DNA from 4 places in the Planococcus sp. SSTMD024 genome. Region 2 is predicted to be linked to each of the others. Evidence: riboswitches for the same ligand, from Rfam matches in the RefSeq annotation. Region 2 holds a riboswitch; each other region holds the start of a gene.
The links. Region 2 has a riboswitch for thiamine pyrophosphate ahead of thiT (energy-coupled thiamine transporter ThiT). Riboswitches for the same ligand answer to the same signal wherever they lie in the genome.
Positions count from the first base shown of each region.

Region 1: another riboswitch for thiamine pyrophosphate. It lies ahead of AB9R92_RS11920 (lipoate--protein ligase family protein); the one in region 2 lies ahead of thiT (energy-coupled thiamine transporter ThiT).
Region 3: another riboswitch for thiamine pyrophosphate. It lies ahead of tenA (thiaminase II); the one in region 2 lies ahead of thiT (energy-coupled thiamine transporter ThiT).
Region 4: another riboswitch for thiamine pyrophosphate. It lies ahead of AB9R92_RS04160 (ABC transporter substrate-binding protein); the one in region 2 lies ahead of thiT (energy-coupled thiamine transporter ThiT).

Region 1 is NZ_JBGGNS010000022.1:615,801-621,899, reverse strand. Features, by position in the region: gene pepT (peptidase T) at 1-233, shown strand, start outside; gene AB9R92_RS11930 (DUF4825 domain-containing protein) at 322-810, opposite strand; gene lipA (lipoyl synthase) at 865-1,809, opposite strand; gene AB9R92_RS11920 (lipoate--protein ligase family protein) at 1,806-2,621, opposite strand; TPP riboswitch at 2,733-2,839, opposite strand; gene AB9R92_RS11915 (STAS domain-containing protein) at 2,989-4,008, opposite strand; gene AB9R92_RS11910 (hypothetical protein) at 4,143-4,373, shown strand; gene AB9R92_RS11905 (pyridoxamine 5'-phosphate oxidase family protein) at 4,441-4,863, shown strand; gene AB9R92_RS11900 (RrF2 family transcriptional regulator) at 5,427-5,861, opposite strand; gene hmpA (NO-inducible flavohemoprotein) at 6,078-6,099, shown strand, end outside.
Region 2 is NZ_JBGGNS010000005.1:43,967-50,065, reverse strand. Features, by position in the region: gene AB9R92_RS00920 (M3 family oligoendopeptidase) at 1-1,445, opposite strand, end outside; gene AB9R92_RS00915 (tryptophan-rich sensory protein) at 1,632-2,372, shown strand; gene map (type I methionyl aminopeptidase) at 2,418-3,170, opposite strand; gene thiT (energy-coupled thiamine transporter ThiT) at 3,330-3,905, opposite strand; TPP riboswitch at 4,006-4,105, opposite strand; gene AB9R92_RS00900 (M20 family metallopeptidase) at 4,245-5,327, shown strand; gene AB9R92_RS00895 (hypothetical protein) at 5,392-5,541, shown strand; gene AB9R92_RS00890 (SGNH/GDSL hydrolase family protein) at 5,602-6,099, opposite strand, start outside.
Region 3 is NZ_JBGGNS010000022.1:840,191-846,289, forward strand. Features, by position in the region: gene AB9R92_RS12870 (S1C family serine protease) at 1-336, shown strand, start outside; gene AB9R92_RS12875 (AI-2E family transporter) at 672-1,754, shown strand; TPP riboswitch at 2,128-2,229, shown strand; gene tenA (thiaminase II) at 2,319-3,008, shown strand; gene thiM (hydroxyethylthiazole kinase) at 3,001-3,762, shown strand; gene thiD (bifunctional hydroxymethylpyrimidine kinase/phosphomethylpyrimidine kinase) at 3,752-4,630, shown strand; gene thiE (thiamine phosphate synthase) at 4,575-5,222, shown strand; gene thiW (energy coupling factor transporter S component ThiW) at 5,219-5,707, shown strand.
Region 4 is NZ_JBGGNS010000019.1:63,858-69,956, forward strand. Features, by position in the region: gene AB9R92_RS04145 (ABC transporter ATP-binding protein) at 1-383, opposite strand, end outside; gene AB9R92_RS04150 (ABC transporter permease) at 376-1,143, opposite strand; gene AB9R92_RS04155 (thiamine-binding protein) at 1,143-1,436, opposite strand; gene AB9R92_RS04160 (ABC transporter substrate-binding protein) at 1,436-2,443, opposite strand; TPP riboswitch at 2,572-2,681, opposite strand; gene AB9R92_RS04165 (putative quinol monooxygenase) at 2,779-3,075, opposite strand; gene AB9R92_RS04170 (MarR family winged helix-turn-helix transcriptional regulator) at 3,106-3,534, opposite strand; gene AB9R92_RS04175 (nitroreductase family protein) at 3,641-4,285, opposite strand; gene AB9R92_RS04180 (GNAT family N-acetyltransferase) at 4,442-4,978, opposite strand; gene AB9R92_RS04185 (hypothetical protein) at 5,071-5,331, opposite strand; gene AB9R92_RS04190 (hypothetical protein) at 5,888-6,099, opposite strand, start outside.

The DNA.
Region 1 (6,099 bases), on a different contig from region 2:
TGATGGAAATCGTCGACCAAGCCGAACAAGCGATGAAAACATTGGGCCTGTCCCCCGATATCATCCCTGTACGCGGTGGGACGGACGGATCCCAATTATCCTATATGGGCTTGCCGACACCCAATATCTTCACAGGCGGCGAAAACTATCACGGCAAATTCGAGTTCATCTCCGCTGAAAATATGGAAAAAGCGACTCAAGTGATTGTGGAAGTCGCAAAAACCGCAAAATAACTGATTTGCCCTGTTCATTTCCCGGGAAATCTTTTCAGCACAAAAAGCAGCGGCTCAATGCCGCTGCTTTATTTGTTTCATGCAGTTTTTAGGACTCTGTTAATAGCGCGTCGATTTTTTGGTCTTCAGCCAAATACTGGTCGAGCAACTCTTCCAGTTCCTTTTGCTTATCAACACTGGTCAAATCCACACCATACCAAGCTTGCAATCGCTCTCTCGTCAACCGGTACTGTTCCACGCCTGCTCCTGTGTCGAAATCAAATTGGATCCACTCTGCATTGTCGATCAGCGCAAACAAATAAGTCGCATTATGAGCCGCCGTTTCCTTATCGGATGAGGAAGTCTCCGTCCAATCGTAGAAAACGTTGATACCGTATGGCTGTTCTTTAGTCTCGAGTTTTATTCCTGTGAAATTTTCCGCAGCCGGCAGTTGGATAATGGTGTTGACGACGGCACTGTTATTCCCCACTGCGGCCCCTTCGTACTCGAAGAGATCCGGTTCCTCAGCCGCAGGTGAAGGGCTGCATGCGCTGATAAGAAATAGCGGAGCGGAAAACAGAATAGCCGCGGCAAGCATTCTCCCCAATTCAAGCCCTCCTCTCCACCATGTGTATATGCCGCATTCTTCCTCTTAAAATTCGATGCGGTCGATTTTTGCGCCAGTCGATTCGACGCCTTTCATGTATTTGATGCGTTTCTGCACAGCCGTTTCGTTTACTTGTTCATCCGCGTGGTAGGAAGAACGTACCATCGGGCCGGCCTCGCAATGCTTGAAACCTTTCGCCAATGCGATTTCCTTCAATTCCTTGAATTCATCCGGATGGTAATAACGGACAACGTCCAGATGCTTCAACGTCGGCTGTAGATACTGGCCGATCGTCATGATGTCGACTTTGTGTGCCAACAGGTCATCCATCGCTTCGATAATCTCTTCTTTCGTTTCCCCGAGCCCGACCATGATGCTCGACTTGGTCGGCACATGAGGCGCGATTTCCTTGACCCGCAGCAGCAATTCCAGCGAACGGTCGTATGTCGCTCTCGCACGGACACGTTTGGTCAGGCGGCGCACCGTTTCGATATTATGGTTGAAAATATCGGGCTCGCTGCTCATCAACATGTGTAAGCTTTCGTAATCGCCTTTCATATCAGACGGCAAGATTTCGACGGTGGTTTCCGGCATTTTCCGGTGAATCGCACGGACGGTTTCCGCAAAGACTGCAGCCCCGCCGTCTTTCAGATCGTCCCGGGCGACTGCTGTGACGACGACATGCTTCAAGTTCATGATTTCCGTCGACTCCGCTACACGCTCCGGCTCGCCCCAATCCAATTCGTTCGGCAATCCGGTTTTGACGGCACAGAACCGGCACGCTCTTGTGCACGTATCCCCCAGGATCATGAAAGTCGCAGTGCGGCGTTCGCTCCAGCATTCATGGATATTCGGACACTTCGCTTCTTCGCATACCGTGTTCAATTTTTTCTCGCGCATCAATTTCTTCAAGTCATTATACGTTTCGTTCGTGTTCAGTTTCACTTTCAACCATTCGGGTTTACGTTCACGCTGCTTTGTTTTAGTCATCGCATAAGTTCCCCTTTCTCTTCTCGTCTGTGGTTCCATTCTTCGCTTGCATATTTGGCTTCGAGCATGCGCACCTCTTCCAGCAGCTCGGCTGGTGGCTCGAATTTTTCCAAACGAATGCCGAGCCCTGTTTCAAATCCCTCTTTGAATGCCTTTTGCGCTTCATCGAAGCTTGCCGGTTGTTGCATGAGCTCGTTGATCGCTACGGCGCGTGTGCGGAAAGCTTGACGCGCTCTTTCCTTTACCGCTTCACTCGGGTAGACGAACAGTTCAAACAAGCGGTCCTCATTAAGCTCCAACGGAATTGAACCGTGCTGTAAAATGATGCCTTGTTTCCGTGTCTGCGCGCTTCCTGCCGCTTTTCTACCCTCAACAGTCAATTCATGCCAAGACGGTTCTTCAAAACATACCGCCGAAGATTCTTTCGGCCGCTTGGCTTCAGCGGCCAGCTGTGCTTGAATCCCCAAATTGCGGTAGCCTTCAAGCAGGCCGCGGGAAATGACCAAATATGCTTCTTTCACTGATTTCGGCATAAACGGATGGTGCTCTGGAATCACCACACTATAAGTCAATTCCTGTTCATGAAGTACGGCTTTGCCGCCGGTTTGCCTTCTAACCAAGGGAATGCCCATTTGCGCGGCTTTTTCGAGATCGATGCTGCCATTCAATTTCTGAAAAAATCCCACGGAAATCCCAGCCGGCACCCAGCCGTAAAACCTCAGGATAGGCCTCATGCCCGTCTCGCGCTGCCAATTCATCAACGCTTCGTCCATTGCCATATTATAAGCCGGCGTGCAAAATCCCGACTCCATGTACCCCCATGTTTCCTCCAAAAAACTCAACTCCTCTCAGCTTCTGCGCGACTTCCAAATTCCATAAAAAAACACCGCTTTCCCATGGGAAAGCGGTGTATGCAGACAAAGGAAGCATACGTACCACTTCCCTACGCTGGCATGGTCCAGATCAGGTTCAAGGAGTCCAAGCATTCGCTCATCTCAGCCAGTCAATTCCGGCTCCCCCAGTGGTCAGCTATGTATAGTTCTTCTAGAGCTTAACATCCATTTCAAGAAATCACAATATACTAAATAGTATTTTCTTTATCTTTTTATCCAATTTATTCAAAAATATCCAAAAAAAGCTTTCCCTATGCGCTTCTGCGGTTTCGGGAAAGCTTCGCTATTAAATAATGGTCTTGCCATTCTGCGCCAAAGCAAAGTGAATGCTATGTTGAAGCGTCCGGAAGCATTCATAGCCCGAGAGGTCTACGCCCGCTTCGGTAATTGTCATGCTGGTGGACGGCGAAATCCCCGCCAGCACTGTTTTCGTACCGATCAAACCGGCTGCAGAGCCCAACTTTTCGATCAGCATCGCCGCATGCTGGTTGAAGCTTTCGTTCAACCCCGTTAAATCAAGCAGCAAGTAATGCGCTTTGTATTTCGGCAAATTTTCAAGCGTTTTGATCAATAATTCTTCGGCACGCGCTTCATCGTAGCGTCCGAGAAGTGGAACGACCACAATATCTTCCAGCACTGGAATAAGCGGAGAAGAAATGTCCCGGATCATATCATGAAGATCCGCCGTTTTTTCATCCACCAACTGTTCGAGTTCACGGATTTTCTCCGATTCCTTGCGGCGTGCCAGCGTATGAATGTTCTTTTCGATCGTTTCGTCCGATGGGAAATAGCGAATCAAGCATTCATCATGACCTTCAATCTGCGAGTGGATCACTTCATACCAAATGCTGCGGTTCAATAGCGAGCTGAAGATTCCCGCATAATGGGCCGGCAGAAAACTGCCGCCGGTCTGTTTCCCCTGTGCCAGATTGATCTGATATTCCCAACTATTTTTCAGCGTCACTTCCAAGGTGCCGGCTTCCACATCCAAATCGCGGATTGACGCCACTCCCCAGCCAGCTGATGCGTATGTATTGGTAATGAGGTCGGATGCTTTCATCACCGAAATCCCGCCCATTCCATGGAAATAATCTCCGACTACCTGGCCTTGGCGAAACCCAGTCGACTCCAACACGACAGCTGCCGCTTCTTCCCCCGAAATTTCCTCGATGGAATCGAAAAACATTTTCATCGCTGTGGACGTCCAAAACAGCACAGAATTTTGCCCTTCGAACAGGAAGCGCCCTTGCGAAAGGTCCCATTCAAAATCCAAGCCGCCCACGTTTACACTCGTTTGTTGCGTCATTGTACAGCCATCCTCCCTATTTAGTCCTATTGATTAATCATACGCCAGCCCAGTATCTCCAGCAAGTTCAAATGTTTTAAAGCACGCTGATTAAGGAATAGATAGAGAAGAACGCTAAAGGAGAGGTGCTAACGATGGCAGAAAAAGACCGTTTCAATGAAAAAAAACGAAAAACAAGCGACGGAGCTCCAATGGACAATCCTGAGCAAGTGAAGACAGATAAAGAAACCATGACAGAAATGCACGAAGAAGAAATGAACGTAGATTCGATTCCTTTGGAAGACTTGAAGCAGGACATGAAAGACGAAAAGAATCCCCGCGGTACAAAAGACGATTCAGCCAGCGAGGAAAAACATCCCGAATGACCTCTTCTGCGGGCAACACGCCCGCAGTTTTCCTGATAGACGATATTACTGCAAAGGAGAGAGTTGAATGGCACAACAAGAACTGAAACAGCAAGCATTGAAAATCTTGGAAGACAGCATGATCGGGACTTTGGCGACGATCAAAGACAATAAGCCGCATTCCCGTTACATGACCTTCTTCAACGACGAGTTTACTTTGTATACGGCGACAAGCAAGCAGACGCAGAAAGTGGATGAGCTGGAGAAGAACCCGAACGCCCATATCCTGCTCGGCTACGAGGGAGAAGGCGTCGGTGATAGCTTCCTTGAAATCGAAGGGCAAATGTCATTGCGGGATGACCGCGAGATGATCGACAAAGTATGGAATGAACACTTGACCGGCTGGTTTGACGGTCCGGAAGACCCGAACTTGATCATCCTGGCCATTACGCCAACGCGTGTCCGTTTGATGAACCGCAAAGGCAAAGATCCCCAAACAATCGAACTATAAAAAAAAGCCTCCGGCAACGGAGGCTTTTTACAGAGTGTTGAAGAAGTCCATAATCCGCTATGAATGAAAAAGAGAATCACCTTTTCTACATTCAAAAATCAATGTTCTATCTGAGTATTTGGAGAAGCATTCGCTCGACTCCTGTGGGACTAGCGGGTTTGAGAGACCCCGCAGGAACGCAGTGACGAGGAGGCTCGATTCCCGCCCCACGGAAAGCGAGCGATAAGCTTCGGAAAATACGGTTTCCTGAGTTTCTCAACAGCCTGAAAAAAGCCTCCGGCAACGGAGGCTTTTTACAGAGTGTTGAATAAGTCTAAAATCTACTAAACTTTTAAAAAAGTGACTGCGTTTTGACAGTTAAAAATCAAAAATCTAGTTTAGTATTTGGAGAAGCGTTTGCTCGACTCCTGTGGGACTAGCGGGTTTGAGAGACCCCGCAGGTCGCGATAGCGGCTGAGGAGGCTCGATTCCCGCCCCACGGAAAGCGAGCGATAAGCTTCGGAAAATACGGGTTCTTACCTTTCTCGACAGCCTGAAAAAAGCCTCCGGCAACGGAGGCTTTTTTACGTGCGCAATAAATCGCGCAATCCTTCTTTATTAAATAGAAGATCTTGCAGATTGTATTCATCTAAAACCGATAAATAAGCATGCAGCGCTTTTCCGAGAACGCCCCGAAGCCCGCAGATCGGGGAGATCGGGCAAGTGTTGGTCTCTGAACTGAAACACTCCACCAAGTGGAAGTCTTCTTCCATTTGGCGGACGACTGTTCCTACATTTATGTTCTCAGGGCGGTCCGCCAAACGAATGCCGCCTCCCCTGCCCCTGACCGTTTCGATGAATCCCGCTTTGCCGAGTTCGAACGTCACTTTCATCAAATGGTTTTTGGATATATGATAAGCATCGGAAATTTCCTGTATGGTTGTCAGCTTGCCGTCTTCTTTCGTTCCCAAATAGATGAGTACGCGCAATGAATAATCCGTATACATCGTCAACCTCATTGGTTTCACCTTCCCTGCACATTCATTATACGCGCCGCCATAATTTCTGGAAAGGAAACGCATCTGCAGTATTCAGGCTTTTTCAGGTTCATATTCCATGTGTGACTTTTCTGTGAAATGAATTGTGTCTAAATTTTAAAGATGTATTTTAAATATATCTTTTAAATTTCTTTCGGTTTATAGTGGGATTATAGAAAACAAAAGGAGAGATTGACTATGTTATCCGAACAAACAAAAA
Region 2 (6,099 bases):
TCATTCAAGCGGCTTGCCGGAACCACGCCGTTCTTGCGCTCTTCGTAGAATCTCGTCTCGAATAGGAAACGGGCATGGATGTTCATGAAAAATGCCACGCTGCGCTGGATCTTGTCTTCTAGCAAAGAGATTTTCTCTTCTTTGGTCACAGCGTTCTTGACCGCTGCGTCCGCGACGATCATTTCCGCGAACGTCGATGCCGTCTCAGCGACGTTCATCGCATAGCTGCGGTTCAAATCATGCATCGGGCGCAGCGCATGCGTATGGAAAGCATGCCCCAATTCATGGGCCAATGTCGCGACATTGGACATCGATCCGCTATAGGTCATGAAGATGCGCGATTCGCCGCTTTTCGGGAGCGAAGTGCAAAAGCCGCCCGGCATCTTGTGCGCGCGGTCTTCCGCTTCCACCCAGCCATTTTCCAGTGCATGGCGGGAGAATTTCTCCAGTTCCGGGCCGAATTTCCCGAAATGGCGGATGATGAACTCCGACCCTTGCCCGTAATCGAACGACTGGGAGTTTTCCACGACCGGCGCGTCGACATCGTACCAGGCGAGCTGGTCTTTGCCGAGCAATTGCGCCTTTCGCACCAAGTAATCCGCAAACGGTGTTTTATGTTCGCTGATGGCCTGCCACATGACGTCCAAAGTTTCCTGTTTCATGCGGTTCATCTGCAACGGCTCTTCAAGCACATTGTCGACGCCGCGCTTGTTATACATCTGCAGCCGGAATCCTGCGAGAGAGTTCAAGGTCTTCGCAAACAGCTCTTCTTTTTCGCCCCAGGCCGCTTCCAGCTTGTCATACGCTTCCTTGCGCACTTTGCCATTTTGGTGGGAGCTTAAATTATTCGCCTGACCCACAGACAGCGTCTTCTCTTCCCCGTCCACATTCACTTGGACCGATACAGAAGCAATCAGCAAATCGTATAATTCGCTCCACGCGTGATAGCCATCGATGCCGAGCGATGTGATGAGCCCTTCCTCTTGCTCTGACAGCAGGCGTTTCGCTTCTTTGCGCCATTCGTCCAAGACAAATGCGAATTCCTTCAAGTCTTCAGTCGAAAGCAGCTCTGCCCAGACGTTGGGGTCCGTCTCCATGAGCGCCTGCTTGAATTTCAAGAAAGCGCTTTGGAACCTGGAGCGCATCAATGCATGTTCACTTTGCAGCAATGCCGCTTTTTTGTCTTCGGTGTTTTGTGCCATCAAGCAGCCGATAAACGCCCCTGCTTGGCGGATATCCACCGATACATCACTCGTCTGTTCCAAAAACGCCGCCACCTGCTGCGCATCGGCTGCTCGCTTCGGCACATCGAACGTCGCAGCGGCTTGTTCGAAATCGGCCAGCTTATCACCTGTCGCGCCCAGATGCGTTCTCAATTCAGCTGAATCGCTCCCCCCTGAAAATAAACTGTCGAGCTCCCATACTTCCGGATATGTATTTGTCATCTTTTTTCCCCCTGCAGTCACGAATTTTCAAAATACATTAATAAGTATAACATCTCCCTTCACGGAACGGGAACGGCGACTGCCTGCCACTTTTCACGATATCGCCATTTTTCAAAAACTTCCTGCACTTTCTTGTTGGTCGTGCGGGCTGGCGAGTTTATACTGATATTTGAGGAGGGATTTCATATGATTCGCGTACTGCTGATGACCTTGGCATTTATCGCCGTCGTCACCATGAATGCCTTGGCGAATATACTGCCGATCAACGGTCAGACTACCGGTGAAATCTCCGACCGTGTGCCGGTTCTCTTTACGCCGGCCGGTTATGCATTTTCCATCTGGTCCGTTATATATATTTTATTGGCTATCTGGATTATCGGCTTTTGGCTGCGCTTGAAAAAAGGAGTGCACCCTTCAGCAAAAGTCTCAATGTATTTCATCTTGAGCGCTGTTTTCAATATCGCTTGGCTGCTTTGCTGGCATTATGAGTTCTTTATTTGGTCGATTGTTTCAATGATTGCCTATCTATTGTCACTGATCGCTTTGTACTTGGAATATGGAAACGACGAACGGGGCTTTACGGAACGTTTGCCGATCTCCGTCAACCTTGGCTGGATCAGTGTCGCGACCATCGCCAATATTAGCTATGTTTTGACTTTCTACAGTTGGAGCGGCTGGGGGCTGAGCGATCAATTGTGGACGGTCATCATGCTGACGGTTGCGACCGCATTGGCGCTTCACATACGCTTCCACCATTCAGACATTCCACTGACTTTGGTGTTCATCTGGGCATTCGTCGCGATCGCCGTCCGCCACGGCATGGACGAGATGCTGGTCAGTACGGCAGCTCTATTCCTGAGCGGCGTTTTACTGACCGGCATTCTGTTGATCAAGAAAAAGCCGGCAAAAACGGGTATGACGCTATAAAAAAACAACCATCGACTGATGGTTGTTTTTTTGTATTCGATGATTTTATTTTTCGAGTTTCGTCAGCAAAATCGGTTCGCCTTTTGTGACAAGTACGGTATGTTCGATCTGTGCGACGAGCGATTGGTCCGGCGTGATAAAGGTCCAGCCATCGCCTGATTCGATGATATGCTCGGCCTTTTGGGAAATAAACGGCTCGACTGCGAGCACCATGCCTTCTTTCAAGATCGTCGTTTCCCATGCATCGTAATAATTAAGGATATATTGCGGTGCTTCATGAAGCGATTTCCCAACGCCATGCCCGGTCAAGTTCTTGATGACGAACAAACCTTGGTCTTTCGCTTCGCGTTCGACTGCTTTGCCGATCTGGTTCAGTTTGGCGCCGGCTTTCACTTTCATCATGGCGCGTTCGAATGCGGATTCCGCCGCTTGGCAAAGCTTTTCTTTCGCTTCGTGCCCTTCTCCGACCACGAATGAAATGCCGGTGTCCGCGAAATACTCCCCAAATGATCCGGACACGTCAATATTGACGATATCGCCGTCATTGATAACGCGCTTACCTGGAATCCCGTGCGCTACTTCTTCGTTGACACTAATGCACGTATAGCCTGGGAAATCATATTCCGATTTCGGAGCAGAGACCCCGCCCCATTCCTTGAATAGGCGGCCCCCAAGTTCATCGAGTTCTTTCGTCGTGATGCCGGGCTTCACGGCCGCTTTCATCGTTTCGCGGATTTCCGCCACCATCTGTCCGGCTTTTTTCAAACCTTCAATATCTTTTTCATTAGTCGCTATCATACTGACCCTTCTTTCAAACTATTCTATTTGAGCATTATAACATAGAATAAGCCGCTCTCGCCTCTCATACCTTTTGAGAATTCCCATAAATAACCAATAAAAAGCACTCATTATTTTCTTTATCCACTTAAAAAACCGCCTAGCTATAGGCGGTTTTGATCATGCATCCGGCTGTGTCAGCCGCGGCGCTGTAATGAACAGCAACGAGCAGACAATTGCCGCAACGATTGCAACGGGAATCATATAGGTGGCGTTATAGACCGCCGAATAGATGAAGACGTTACCTTCCGCAAACATGCCGAAGAACAGGATGCCCGTAATAACGTGAATCACATAACGGAGAAACGAACCGATCAAGACGCCAAGTGCGACCATGGCAATGATTTTCCCGGTCTTTCTCGCCTGTACGGCCTCCAGGTAACGGTCGCGCACAATCGCCGCGAACCCGACAACGCCATACGCCAGCAAATAATCCAAGATGACTTGCATGACGACAAAGCCGAACGATAGCGGCGCAACCGAGATGAACCCCGTGACGATCTGCAGCAAGCCCACCAACAGCCCCGTGACGACACCGGCTGCGACGCCCCTCCGGAATGCCATCAACACAATCGGTATCATGACCAAGCTGACCGATCCCCCTTGCGGCATGCGAAAGGCGATAAAATCCAATACAAAGCCGAGAGCTGCAAAAATCGCAATTTCGACCATTAACAATACACGTTTATTTCTCATTCAAACTGCCTCCTTTTGGATTTGCACATCACCAGAAGGGCCGTTTTTACACAGAACTATAAAGAAAACGGCGCCAGGATAGATCCTGGCGCCGCTTGGGCCGGTTTTCCATCCACATCCCTGCGCAAGCATTAACTTGCAGGTTCGAAGGGTAAGAACTTAATCGTTCACTCTCAGCCAAAGCTCCCCTTGTGGTGTATACAATTATTCCGCTATTATGTGTATTGTACACAACGCGCACTTCGCATGCAAGGCTGTTTCAACCAAACGGATTAGGGTAGTTAGAAACTAGCAAACTTTGTGGAAGGTGGTGGAGGCAGTTTGAAAACTGCCGGATCAATGATTGATTTATTGAAGGATTTAATAAAAATCGAAAGCGATACGAAAGAAGGGGCGAACGAAGCGCTGCTGTTCTGCTCTGCCTGGCTCAAAGCGAAAGGCGAAGAAGTGGAAGTCCATGATAATGACGGCTACCTTATGCTGACAGCAGCCAAAGGCCAAGGCGCTGAAAAGATCATCTGGAACGGCCATGTCGACGTCGTGCCGGGCCATAAAGAACAATTTTCCCCTATCGAAGAAGGCGACAAACTGTATGGCCGCGGTTCGGCCGACATGAAAGCGGGAGTCGCTGCGATGATGCAGGCATTTGTTGAACTCGACGCCTCTGAATTGCCGCGCGAAGTGCATTTGCATATTGTCACCGACGAAGAAATCGGCGGGCGCAATACATCGAAATGGCTCGTCGACCAGGGCCATTACGGCGATTTCGTTATTTGCGGCGAGCCGACCCATTTGAAGATCGGCTTGCAATCGAAAGGCATCTTACGAATGGATTTGACGTTCAAAGGCAAACCGGCACACGGCTCGCGCCCATGGGAAGGCATCAACGCCATCGAATCGGCGATGAAATTCCATGCCGGCATGAACGATTTGCCGTTCCGCAAAGAATCGACCGAATACTACGAGGAGCCTTCTGTCAACCTGCCGATCATCAACGCAGGCGACCGTTATAATGTCGTGCCGGAAATCTGCACAATGTCCTACGATATCCGCTTCATGCCCGGACAGGACAAAGACGAGATCGTCCGCCAGATGAAACAACTGGCGGAGAAACTCGACGTCGACATGGAATATAAAGCGAGCGGTTCGACCCCTGCCTTGACGACGACGGACGACCATCCGTACATCCGGACCTTGATGAAGGCGGTCGAAACGACGCTTTCGGAAAAGCCGGTGCTGTTCGGCCAGCACGGTGCTGCCGACACCCGTTACTATGCCGAAAAAATCGGCGGGCAAGGCGCCATCGAGTTCGGGCCGAGTGGAGACGACTGGCACGGCAATGCTGAATACGTCTCTATTTCAAGCGTTCAGTCCTATAAGGATATTTTGATCGCGCACGCCACCGCCCCGACAGATGTTTAATAAGAGCTGAAAACGGGAAAACTCTACTAAACCTCAATACGAAAAAATGAATGGAGCGATAAATATGGCTATTGGAAGACTTGTCCGATCTGCGATTAAATATGGGCCGATTGCATACCCAATCATCCGCAAAGTGATGAATAACCGCAAAAAGAACAACGCAAACAATGAAAACGATGCACGCAACCGCAGCGACTCACGAAAAAGCCGCTGAACGATAAAAGCCCGAGAAAATAATCCATTTTCTCGGGCTTTTTTTATTTGACTTGAACTTCTAAATGAGTGGCAATGCCTGGCGAATCGCCAGATAATCAAGTTTTTCGCCTTGAAATGCCTTGGCGGCAGACTCATCCCCTGAAGCATCTTCCGTAGCAGGCGATTCTTCCGCTTCATCCGCTTCATCTGTCGACTCTTCCTGTTCCTGCATTTGCTGGATTTCCTCGAAAGTTACAGGCGCCGGTTCCGGAAGCTCTGCATCCTCCACTTCAAACCCTTCCCCGTAATGCTCAAAGAAAGCGTTTGCCATCTCCTGATAGCCCTCCACATTCGGATGGACGTCACCGGAATTCGGGACGAGTTCGACCGCATCCTCACCGAAACGGTCGGCTACATCGACAAATGTCGCGCCGGCCTGTTCCGCTTCCTGCTTGAGAATGGCGTTTAATTGTTCCAGCTGCCCCGCCGTTCCTTGTTTTTGGCTGTCCCTGGCGTGCGGATAAGCAAAATAATAGCCCATGACATAGATATCCGCTGTCGGCGCAAGCTCTCCCAG
Region 3 (6,099 bases), on a different contig from region 2:
AGTTTCATCGAGGCTTATTATGACTTGTTGCCGTATTCGATGAATGACGAGAAACTGAATTATTATTCTTCTTACTTGGTACCGGGAAGCCAGGCAGTTGAAGCAGTCGACAGTGTTGTGCAGGAGTATTCAGCAGCGGGCCGCGTATTCGATTCAGTCGTGCCGGAAGTAACTTCCGTCGAGATTGAAGGAGATGCCGCATATGTGGAGGCAGGCGCTGTGTTCAATTACCACGAAGCAAACGGCGAGACCGGGACGATCGACCATCGCCGCCGCTACACCATCGTGATTGATGAGTACGGGGATTATCAGATCGAGCGTGTGGAGGAAATTTAAAGTGCTTTCATTTGATGGCATCATATTATAAGAAACCTTGGAAATGAATGAACAGACAGCTTGGCTAATCGGCCAGGCTGTTTTTTTATTGGGTAAAAATGATAAAGAGTTCCAAGCGCCCACAAGTTTAAAGGTGTTTGATGTGTTGAAGTGTAATTAATATTATAGTAATTGAAACAGATAAGCCGGCTTGCCATTTTCCGCGAAACAAATTTTAAAAATAGTGTAACTGAGCATTGAACAAGGAAGCGACTTTCAGCTGATGGCCGACTGTAGATGACAAGGCCGCCGCCGGACCAGTCAAAGAAATGGAATCAGAGGAAAGGAGAATCGAAATGCCCAAGACAAAATCGTTTCGCTTTCTAATGTACATTCTTGTGATTTTCGCCATCATCAATCTGGCCGCCCGGGTGCCGTTTGTTTTCTACCCGATCGGTGTGGCATTTTCCACCTTGATGCCGATCATCATCATCGGGGGCATCTTGTTTTATATCTTCAGGCCTCTCGTCAAGCTATTATCAAGAAAGATGCCGCGGGTCGTCGCGATCCTGATGATTTTCGCGGCGTTCATCGGTCTGCTCATCGGCTTTTCGCTATGGGTCGGCCCGCTCATTTTCCGCCAAATCCAGTCACTAGTGGAGAACTTTCCAGCTATCGTCCGGGGAGTCCAGAATCAGGCAAATGCCGCCTTGTCGAGTCAATGGTGGAGTTACATCCAAGAACAGGATTTTTTGCCTGATTTAAACCCTGCTGTCATCGCCGACAACTTCCGGGAAATGCTGACGGGCCTAGGTTCAAACATCCTCAGTTTCACGGGCGTGCTGATCAGTGCATTGACTTCCCTTATCGTCGTTCCTTTTGTGCTGTTCTTTTTACTGAAGGACGGCGAAAAATTGCCGGTTAGCTTCCTGAAGCTTTTGCCGCAAGATTCGAGGGAAGAAGGGGCCAAAATCCTTCACGACATGGATGAAAACCTCAGTGCTTATATCCAGGGCCAGGCGATTGTCAGTTTGTTTGTTGGGGTGTTTTGTTATATCGCCTATCTAATACTCGGGGTAGACTATGCCATCATTTTGGCGCTCGTTGCGACATTCACGAACGTCATCCCTTTTTTAGGCCCTGTCCTCGGAGCGATTCCGGCGATCATCGTGGCCTTCTTCCAGGACCCGATTCTCGCGTTGTGGGTATTGATCGCCATCGTAATCATCCAGCAGATTGAAAGCAATTTCATTTCACCGAATGTCATGGGTAAAAAATTATCGGTCCATCCCGTAACCATCATTTTCCTCCTATACATCGGAGGCAACCTGGCAGGGCTCGTCGGAATGATCCTGGTGATTCCGACGTACGCTTTAGGCAAAGCCGTCGTTCAAAACCTCTACCGCCTGCTCCGTTTGCGTTATCCGTCGATGCGGTGAAAGGGTAGAAAAAAATGCAGCGGGAAACAAGCCGACCGAAATCTTACTCCCACCCACCACTGCAGCTAAGCGGGCGAATCCATGCGAATGAAGCAACAAAGTCACTCACTTCTTCCCTCGAAATTGCAAGGGAATGCGGAAGCTGATGCGTCGCAAATGAATCGGTTCAACTGCCTTTCGCCAATTCAGTGGCCCATTGCAAAAACTCAACCCCAAGGGAGGCTTCGGCTAGCCGCCAATAATATGATTAACCCGACACCGACCAGACGATCAATCTCCCGCAATCTTGATTCCAACCAAACCCTTAATTTCGAAAAGTTTTGAATTCGCAGGCCAGCTATGGTATTCTATTGCCGACAATAAAAAAATATCGCTATTCCACTAGGGGAGCCATGTTGGCTGAGACGGACAAGAGTCCGGACCCTTTGAACCTGATCTGGATCATACCAGCGTAGGGAAGTGGGCGAATTGTGAGCCTTTTTCCAATTTCTACAGCTGACCTTTATCGCCGCTTCCTCACCTGGGAAGCGGTGTTTTATTTTGCCCAAAAAAGGAGAGAGCGACATGACATTTTGTAAAGAAGTCCGGTTGGAATGTGCAGATTTATGGGACGCCAGTTTTGAACACCCGTTCGTCAAAGGCATCGCGAAAGGCGATTTGCCGCTCGACGTTTTCAAATTCTATGTTATGCAAGACGCGTATTACCTGACGCATTTTGCAAAAGTACAGGCGATCGGTGCGGCCAAAGCCAAAGACCTTAAGACCACACAGTCATTTGCGCATCACGCGGAACAGACCTGCGCCGCGGAACTCGCGCTTCATGAATCGTTTATGGAATTGCTCGGGGTGACCGAGGAAGATTGGAGACTATTCGAACCCTCGCCGCACGCTTATGCATATGTCTCGCATATGTACCGTTCGGCAGAAGGCGATCTGGCCGACGTGCTCGCAGCCTTGCTTCCGTGTTACTGGCTTTACTACGAAATCGGCGAACGCTTGAAGACCGCAACGCCCGAGGAACCGATTTTCCAGAAATGGATCGGCACATACGGCTCCGAATGGTTCGGGGAACTGGTGAATGAACAAATCGAACGGATGGACCGATTGGCAGAAGGATTGCCGGAAGAGCGGCGTAAGGAATTGAAAACGCGCTTCAGAAGAAGCAGTTATTATGAATGGCAGTTCTGGCAGCAGGCGTGGACAATGGAAACTTGGGAGCTGCCGGCTCAAAAGGAGAGTGTTCGCCATGATTAGGGAATTGCGCGCAAAAAAACCATTGATTCATTGCATCACCAATCACGTCGTCTCGAACTTTCAGGCAAACGGCCTACTCGCACTCGGCGTCTCGCCGGTCATGGGCGACGAACAGCAGGAAGTGGCCGAACTCACGGGACACGCCGATGCCCTATCGCTCAATATCGGAACGATTACGGAACGCTCATTTGAAAGCATGCTCATCGCAGGACGCGCGGCGATGGAAAAAGGCATCCCGGTCGTGCTCGATCCGGTCGGTGCCGGCGCGACGAGCTACCGGTTGCAGGCAGTGAAGCGATTGCTTGCGGAACTCGACATCACACTGCTCCGCTGCAATGCCGGTGAACTCGCGGCCATTGCGGGAGCGGACTGGCAAGCGCGCGGCGTCGATGCCGGGGAAGGCCAAGTGGATTTGGAAACAATCGCCAAACAAGTGGCCGATGAACATCAAACGCTGGTCGCGGTGACGGGGAGCCGTGATTTGGTGACGGACGGTGAACGCACCGAGCACATTACAGGCGGAGACCCGATGATGGCGTCGGTCACTGGAATGGGTTGTTTGCTCAGTGCGGTGCTTGCCGCATTCTTGACCGACGAAGAATCTGCCCCGCTTGATGCGCTTGCGTATGGCTTGCAGATGTATGCGAATGCAGGAAGCCGCGCGTCGAAAGTCGCCTTGAACCCGGGAACATTCCAAATGGCCTTTTTGGACGAACTATCGAAACGACAGGAGGCGGCACTTTATGGACGCTAAAGCGCAAGTACTGACAATCGCGGGATCCGATTCGGGCGGAGGAGCGGGCATACAAGCAGATTTGAAAACCTTCCAGGAACTCGGCGCATTCGGCTGCTCGGCGGTAACGGCGGTGACCGCCCAAAACACATTGGGCGTTCACGGCATTTACCCGATGGACCGAAAAGCGGTCAAAGAACAGCTCGATGCCATCGGGACGGACTTCGACATCCGCGCGCTCAAGACCGGCATGCTGTTTGACGCCGGCATCATCGAAGAAACGGCACAAGGCATCCAGCGCCACGGCTGGGAAAACCTCGTCATCGATCCCGTCATGATCGCCAAAGGCGGCGCTTCTTTATTGCAGCAGGAAGCGGTCGAAGCAATCAAAACGATGCTTGTGCCGCTCGCTGCCATCATCACGCCGAATATCCCGGAAGCAGAAGTGTTAAGCGGCATGGACATCACAGACGATGCCTCACGCAGACAGGCAGCGGAAGCGATTTTATCGATCGGTGCTAAAGCCGTCATCATCAAAGGTGGCCACAGCAGTGACCCTGACGTTGCGGAAGACTTTTATTTGGATCGTCAAGGCACGGTGATCTTGCTGCGCTCAGAACGTCTCCAGACCCAACAGACGCACGGGACGGGCTGCACTTTTTCAGCGGCGCTGACAGCCGAACTCGGCAAAGGCAAATCGGTAGAAGAAGCCTTATTCACCGCAAAAGAATTCATCCAGGCAGCTCTAGCGTATCCGCTTCACATCGGCCATGGCCACGGCCCGACGCACCATGCAGCCTATAAGGAATCATCAGTAAAGGAGGTTGTTCATCTTGTTCGGGAATCCAGCGATTTATTTTCTAATGGGTACGACAAACGCCGGTACTAAAGAGCCGCTCGCGCTGCTTGAAGAAGCGCTTCAAGGGGGCATCACCCATTTCCAGCTGCGCGAAAAAGGGCGCGGGGCGTTGACGGATGACGCGCTCGTGGAGTTCGCCGCCAAGTGCAAGAGCTTATGCCGTGAATACGCTGTGCCGATGTTCGTCAATGACGATGTCGACTTGGCTTGCGCAATCGAAGCGGACGGCATCCATATCGGGCAGGACGATATGGATTGCGGGGCAGTGAGGAAGCGGATCGGCGCATCGATGGCGCTCGGTGTTTCGGTGCATTCGGTCAAGGAAGCGAACGAAGCGCTGACATGCGGCGCCACCTATCTCGGGATGGGGCCGGTGTTCGGAACGCGCACGAAAAGCGATGCAAAACCGCCTGCGGGTGTCGCAGAAATTGTTCGAGTGAAAGCTCAATACCCGAATGTGCCGGTCATCGGCATCGGCGGCATCGAACCGGGCAACGCCGAAATGGTCTGGCGGGCAGGCGTGTCGGGCATCGCCGTCATTTCTTCCATCGCACAGGCCCAGGATGTGGCAGGGCAAATCGAACGCTTCAAACAATCGATTCCGGGGAGGCGTGTCGGATGAACACGAGAAAACTCGTCCTTATGGCGATGTTCGTCGCACTTGCCGTCGCCGGCTCCGCGTTCGTCTGGTTCCCGGCAGGCATTGCGCGTGCATATCCGGTGCAGCATGCGATCAATGTTATCGCGGCGGTCGTCTTCGGGCCAGGGCCTGCGGTGGTCATTGCCTTATTGACCGGCGCCGTTCGCGTCTTGACGGGGACCGGCTCGCTGCTCGCGTTTCCGGGAGGCATGGTCGGCGCGTTGCTTGCCGGTGTCTTTTACCGCTACAGCGGACGTCTCGGGTTTGCGGCAGCTGGTGAGATTCTTGGCACCGGCATCATCGCCTCGCTCGTCGCGGTGCCTTATGCACGCGTTCTGATGGGAACCGAAGTCGGCGCTTTGTTCTTCATGCCGCCATTTCTCGTATCGAGCATCAGCGGGGCAGTGCTTGGCGTCATATTGATGTACCGTTTGGAGAAAACGAAAAGCAGTAAATTATTGGCGTAAAAGAAAGAGTTAGAAAACCGCATTTTCCGAAGCTTATCGCTCGCTTTCCGTGGGCTCGCGCCCAAGCCTCCTCAGTCGCTTTGAAACCCTTGTGCTCCCACATCTGCGTAGCAGATGCGTCGCAAATGAATGTTCTCAGCTAAGCTTCGCCCATTCATTCCTTGCGGGGTCTCGGTCGTCTCGCTGATCCACTGGAAAGATAAGGTCGACCTATGGGAGACATTATCTTTGCGAAAGTAATGCGCAGCATTATTGAGCAGAAGGGTTTACGAGCGAACGCTTCTCCAAATACTTAGATAGATCATTGATTTTTGAATGTCGAGAAGATGATCCCATTCTAATTCATGAACTTATTCAACACTCTAATAAGGATTGGCTTACAAAGCCGATCC
Region 4 (6,099 bases), on a different contig from region 2:
AATTGGTGCGGATAGGATTGCTCGTATCCTGCGAGCCCTGCTTTCTCCATCATTTGCACTCCCGCTTGCTGATCTTTGTGTCCTGCCAGTTCAGCTCCCAACAAAACATTGTCCAGCACGGTGCGCCACGGGAGCAATGACGGGCTTTGCGGCATATAGCTGACAGAGCCTTTTTGGCCGTTGATGTTCTCGCCTCCCAACAGGATCGCTCCCGCATCCGGTTCGTAAAGCCCGCCGATCAAATGAAACAACGTGCTTTTGCCGCTGCCGGAAGGGCCGAGCACGGCGACAAATTCATCTTCTGCTATCTTCAATGAAAGCTCCTTTAGCACGTCGGTCCCGTCAAAGCTTTTCGATAAGTGCTCAATCGCCAATTCAGCCATTCGGATTCCCTCCCCCACTCGTTTTCCAGCGGATGACCCGCTTTTCGAGTAACACGATCGCCGCAAAAAACAGCATACTTAAACACATGATCAACAGGATCGCGACAAATACTTGCGTCGTCCGGAACGACGACGAGGCGAGCGTCATATAGACGCCGATGCCTTCCTGCGCACCAAGCCACTCCGATATGACGGCGCCCATGACGCTATAGGTCGCCGCGATTTTCAAGCCTGAGAAAATCGACGGCATCGCATGCGGCCATTCAAGCTTCCAAAAAATCTGGCGCCTATTGGCTCCTGCCATTTTCATATAGTGCAGCAATTCGCCGCTCGTTTGCCTGAATCCATCGAGCGCCGCGATGGTGATCGGGAAAAAGCATACGAGAATGATGATAATGAGTTTTGGCAGCCAGCCAAAGCCGAACCAAATGACCAACAGCGGCGCCAACACGATGATCGGAATGTTTTGCGATAATATCAGCAAAGGGTAAAAAGTCTCCCGCAGTTTCGGCACGAGATGAAGGAGCATCGCGACGCCGAGCCCGATCGCCGATCCGATGAAAAAGCCGAGAACCGATAAACGGATCGTCGCAATCAGATGCCCGCTGTAGTTTGGCCAACTATTTACCGCTTCCAGCCCGATTTGATAAGGGGTCGGCAATAGCCAGTCCGGCACTTCAAACAGCGGCACCAGCATTTGCCAGATAATCAATAAAAGGATGAGGACCAGAACCGGTCTCCATCCTTTTCGCACAAACATCACGGCCGGTATTTCTCCGTCAATTTATCCATCGACGCGCCGCTCGGCTGATACAGCACTTTGATTTGGGAGATAACGTTCGAACTGCCGCCTTCGATCATCGCCTCGTTCATTTCTTCGACGATTGAAAACAACTGCTCCAGATCCCCTTCCATCGTCGTCTCCAGTGGATTGACTTGGTATGGGACACCTGACTTCTCGATGACGGCGATTGCTTTGTCCACATATGGAATGACGTCTTCTCCGTTTTTCGTTTTCGGGATGATTTGAATACTTAGTAATGCATTGGCCATTAGTTTTCCTCCTCCGGTAAAAATTCATTGGTATATGCCTGCTCGACGTCCAGTTCTTCATCCAGCAAGCCATTGTCGAACATCCAGTCAGCGTAATCCGCCCACACTTGCTCTTGTTGTTCGCCGAATTTCACGGCATCGTCCTGATATTTCGGCGATAGCCATTCCTGGCTCGCTTTCACCAGTTCCGGGTCCAAATCCGGTACCGACTCGATCAGGATGTCCGCTGCTTGTTCCGGCTCATTGATGGCGAATTCGTAGCCTTGCGATACCGCTTTGGTGAATGCCCGAACCGTTTCCGGATCTTCTGCGATCATGTTTTCATTGGTCATCAGGATCGGGGTGTAATAGTCCAGTTGGTCCGAGTAGTCCGTCAAATACTGCATGTTCAATTCATCGCCGCGCAGCTCGGCTTCAATGCCTGTCCAGCCATAGTAAATCCACGCAAAATCGATGTCGCGCTCGACGGCCGTGAAGAAATCGCTATTGCCGATATTGACGATGTCGACATTTTCCACATCGGCCCCGTCTTGCTCCATGATGGACCCAAGCACCGCTTTTTCGACCGGAGCTCCCCAGCCGCCGTAGGTTTTCCCTTCGTAATCGCCAGGCGACTCGATGGCTTTGGCTTTCGGTGATGCGAATCCGGAGGTGTTGTGCTGGATAATCGCCGCGATCGAGACGATCGGGATGCCCTGCACTCTCGCTTCCGTCAAGCTTTCCTGTGCCCCGATGCCGAATTCCGCCTGGTTGGAGGCGACCAATTGATTGGCACCTGCTTCTCCCGGCAAGATGATTTCGACATCGAGCCCTTGCTCTTCAAAATAGCCCTTTTTCTGTGCCACATACAAGCCGGTGTGGTTGGTGTTCGGCGTCCAATCCAAGACCATCGTCACTTCTTGTAATTCCTGTTGCTCATTCGCCACATCGCTCCCCGGATTTTCCGCTTCTTCTGTGCATGCCGCCATCAGCAATACCGGTGCGATGGCAATCGTCCATTTTTTCATCTTGTTTCCCCCTCTGAATTAACTCATAAAAAATGATTACAGGAGCTGAATCAGGGGACATATCCAATTGGGGATACCAAAAAGCGCCCAAGGTTATGGAAACCTTGGGCGCATATCATCGCAGAATAGACCGATTTGAATATGTTCCCTCCGCTGGTATTAGCCAGTTCAGGTTCCAAGGGTCAATATCTCACGGATATTCTCTCAATCGGCAACACCGATTCCCCCACATGTGTTTTATGAAATTAGCATTTGTCTTTCAATGTCTATCTTGTCACAGTTGACAGATTAGTTCAAGCATTGTCTGAAATCTCGTTTGTATAAACAAGATTTCCTTACAGTTGGACAGCTTCACCGCTATAGACTTTGAGTTCCATCGGCGCGCTCATGAACCCGGCCGCTTTTTTGGAGAATGCCGTGAAATGCTCACTCGAGTTATGGGCTTCGATCGCCTGTGCATCTTTCCATACTTCAACCATCATGAAATGGCCTTCCTGCTCGACCGATTTCACCAAATCGTATTGAATATTGCCTGGTTCTTTACGCGATGCTTCAATCAGAATTTTGCTTTCGTTTAAAAAGGCTTGCTCTTGGTCCGGTTTCACTTGCAAATGCGCGTGGATAATCAACATTTCATTTCGCCATCCTTTTATTTATATTTATTAATATTCAATGATATTGTCTTGCATGCGCTGGAGCATGTCGCTAAGCGCATCCACTTCCTCAGACGTGAAATCGTGGAGCAATTGTTTGACGAAGCCCGTATTTTCATTCCGGTATTCGACAATGCGCTCGCGGCCTTCCTCGGTCAGGCTGACAAAGATTACGCGGTTATCCTCTGGATTTCTGCGCTTCGTAACCATGCCGCTCGCTTCCAGCTGCTTTAAATGGCGCGTAATCGCGGCGCCGTCGATATTGACTAACTTTTGAAGCGTCGACTGGTTGATTTCGTCCACTTTATACAGTTGGGACAATAATTCATAGCGCGACGCACTGATACCCGTGCAGCGCTCGAACTTCGGGCTGATTTGATTGGTCAGGCCCTTAAACTGGTGCAGCACTTGTTCCTGCTTTGAAAATGAACACGGCATTGAAAGACCTCCTAAATGATCGATGAAGTCAATTGATAGCTGTGCCCACTATTCATTGACCAGTCAAATATAATACATACATCCCGAATACTCAAGGTCGGCTGGCTTAGCTCCAGGTCGTGGTCGTCTCGACCGGCAAGCGGTACGACTGGAAGCCTTCGCTCGCGGCTTTGCCAATCGTGAGAAGCATGACTGGCACATAACGCTCTTTGTCCAGGCCGAACGTTTCAGCGATTTTTTCCTTGTCGTAGCCGCCGATCGGGTTGGTGTCGTAGCCGAATGCACGGGCAACGAGCATCAATTGCATGGATACAAGCCCTGAGTCCAATAGCACGATGTCTTTCATCTGCTCATTGGACATGCCTTCATACAAAGGTTTGAAGTAGCCGACTTGGAATTCTTTCACTTCTTCTGGCATATAACCGAGTTCTACGGCTTTTCCGTAAATCTCTTCTGCGTACTCGATGTTTTTGAGGTCGCCGAATACGGCGATGACAGCTGACGCACTCATTACTTTTTCCAAGTTGAAAGATGCCAGCGGCGCAAGCTTTTCTTTTCCTTCTGCGCTGTCGATAACAACAAAACGCCAAGGCTGCATATTGATGGAAGAAGGTGCTTTGGATGCCTGTTCCAGAATTTCGGTCATTTCCTCACGGCTGATTTTCACGGTTGGGTCGTATTGCTTGATGGAACGGCGCCCATTGACGATTTCATTGAAATCATTGGTTTTTTTGTTTTGTAATGTGTTCATCTTGATTGCTCCTTTTTCTATCCTAATGGTTTGGAGAGATATTAATTGACCCCTCATTAATTGATGCCTCACACAATATAAACCCGTTACAGGAAAAATGCAACCAGAAAGTTTCACAGCGGTTCGGAACAAAAAAAGAAAGGCTTCTGCAGCCTTTCATGCTTTTGCCTTTTGATAATCGCTTCGAATAATTGCCATGATGATTTCGTCTGAAAACGCCCCGTTGTAATGGAGCGCTTCCCGCAAGACCCCTTCTCTTTTGAAGCCGTTCTTTTCATAAGCGCGTATGCCCCGCTCATTATGGCTGAACACTTCCAATTGCAGGCGGTTGAGTTTCAACTCATCAAATACAAATTTCAGCACGAGCGCCATCGCTTCTGTTCCATATCCTTTGCCTGTCAATTGCATCGCATTCATGGTGATCCTGAACCCCGCACTCTGGTTGTCTAGATCAATATCCAACACTGACAGCTCACCGATCAATTGATCCATTGCGTTCAAGCAAATCGTGAAATCGTAGCGCGCTTCATCCTTCTGTATCTGTTCAATATGTTTTTGGATTTGCTCAAGCGAAAACCTGGCTTTTGTTCCGGTCATGTAGCGGATTTCTTCGTCTTTGGTATGATTCAAGAAAAGCGGTGCATCTTCTGCCACTACTGGCCTCAAGTATATCCGTTCAGTGATTAGTTTCATGGTTGCCCCCAATTTAATACACTTAATATCTCATACTTACTATAATAAGTTTTCACGGAAATTCAGAGCGTAATTGAACGATTTAACACTAATTACATTGGTTTCTTGTGCAATTTTATATACGGTACAGTAAAAGTAATCGAAGAAAGCAAAAGAAAATAAACGCCAAGGAACATAGGAATATATGTATAGGCATCAATCAAATTGCCCGATGTTCCCCAGGACGCAGCTCCATAAGGTCTTGATATTGCAATAGCAAAAGAGTCTCCGTTAAAAGCAACGATTAAGGAGATAAGTGCTGTACAGAAAAAGACGATCGATAGAGCAAATGATTTTAATAAACGAATAACCATAGTTGATTCTCCTTAAGTATTTTTATCAACCCACCTATAAAACCAAGACAAACGACATCATTGAAATCTCTAAGCCGATTTCAATACTGAAAGTAGAAGTAAACTATAGATATGCCATCAAAAAATGTAGGTATTTTCTTAAATTGAGCTCTATTCGTCAACAGCTGTATACATTATACTTTCCATGCTAATTTGATTTCCCTGATTTTATTTCATCAAATTCAGCCCATCCGATATACACTATGCCACTTATTAGTGAAACAATACTCAAGGTATGCAAAGAAGTGCCTGTGTAAGACAAAAGTATATCGAAGAACTCTGTATCCCACGATGTAGCGGCGCTTCCAAATATAGCAGCACTTATGTATTTTGCAGAAAACAACATTGCAGCAATAAAGATGAAAGTTGTTCCAGTTCCTCTCCGACTCAATCTAAATACCCCCTTATCTACTAAATTTTAGTATATATCCGTGTCCATTATATGTATATAAAAATTTTATTGATAACACGGATTCGATACATATTACAAAAACTATTAATCCAGGCGTCATCAAATTCACCACTCAAACCTACGAACATCAACAGGAAGTACTTTGTCTAGAAACGCTATTTGTTCTGCGTTTAACTCGTAACCGATCAATTCAACTCCATAATGTTCAGAAGAAAACACTGGCTCGCCTTGTCTTTCTAGAAATACAGAGAACCATTTCAGCCTGCCTCTTGCATCAAGAGAACGCGTAAGAATGAATTCTTTCGCTTTTTCATTTA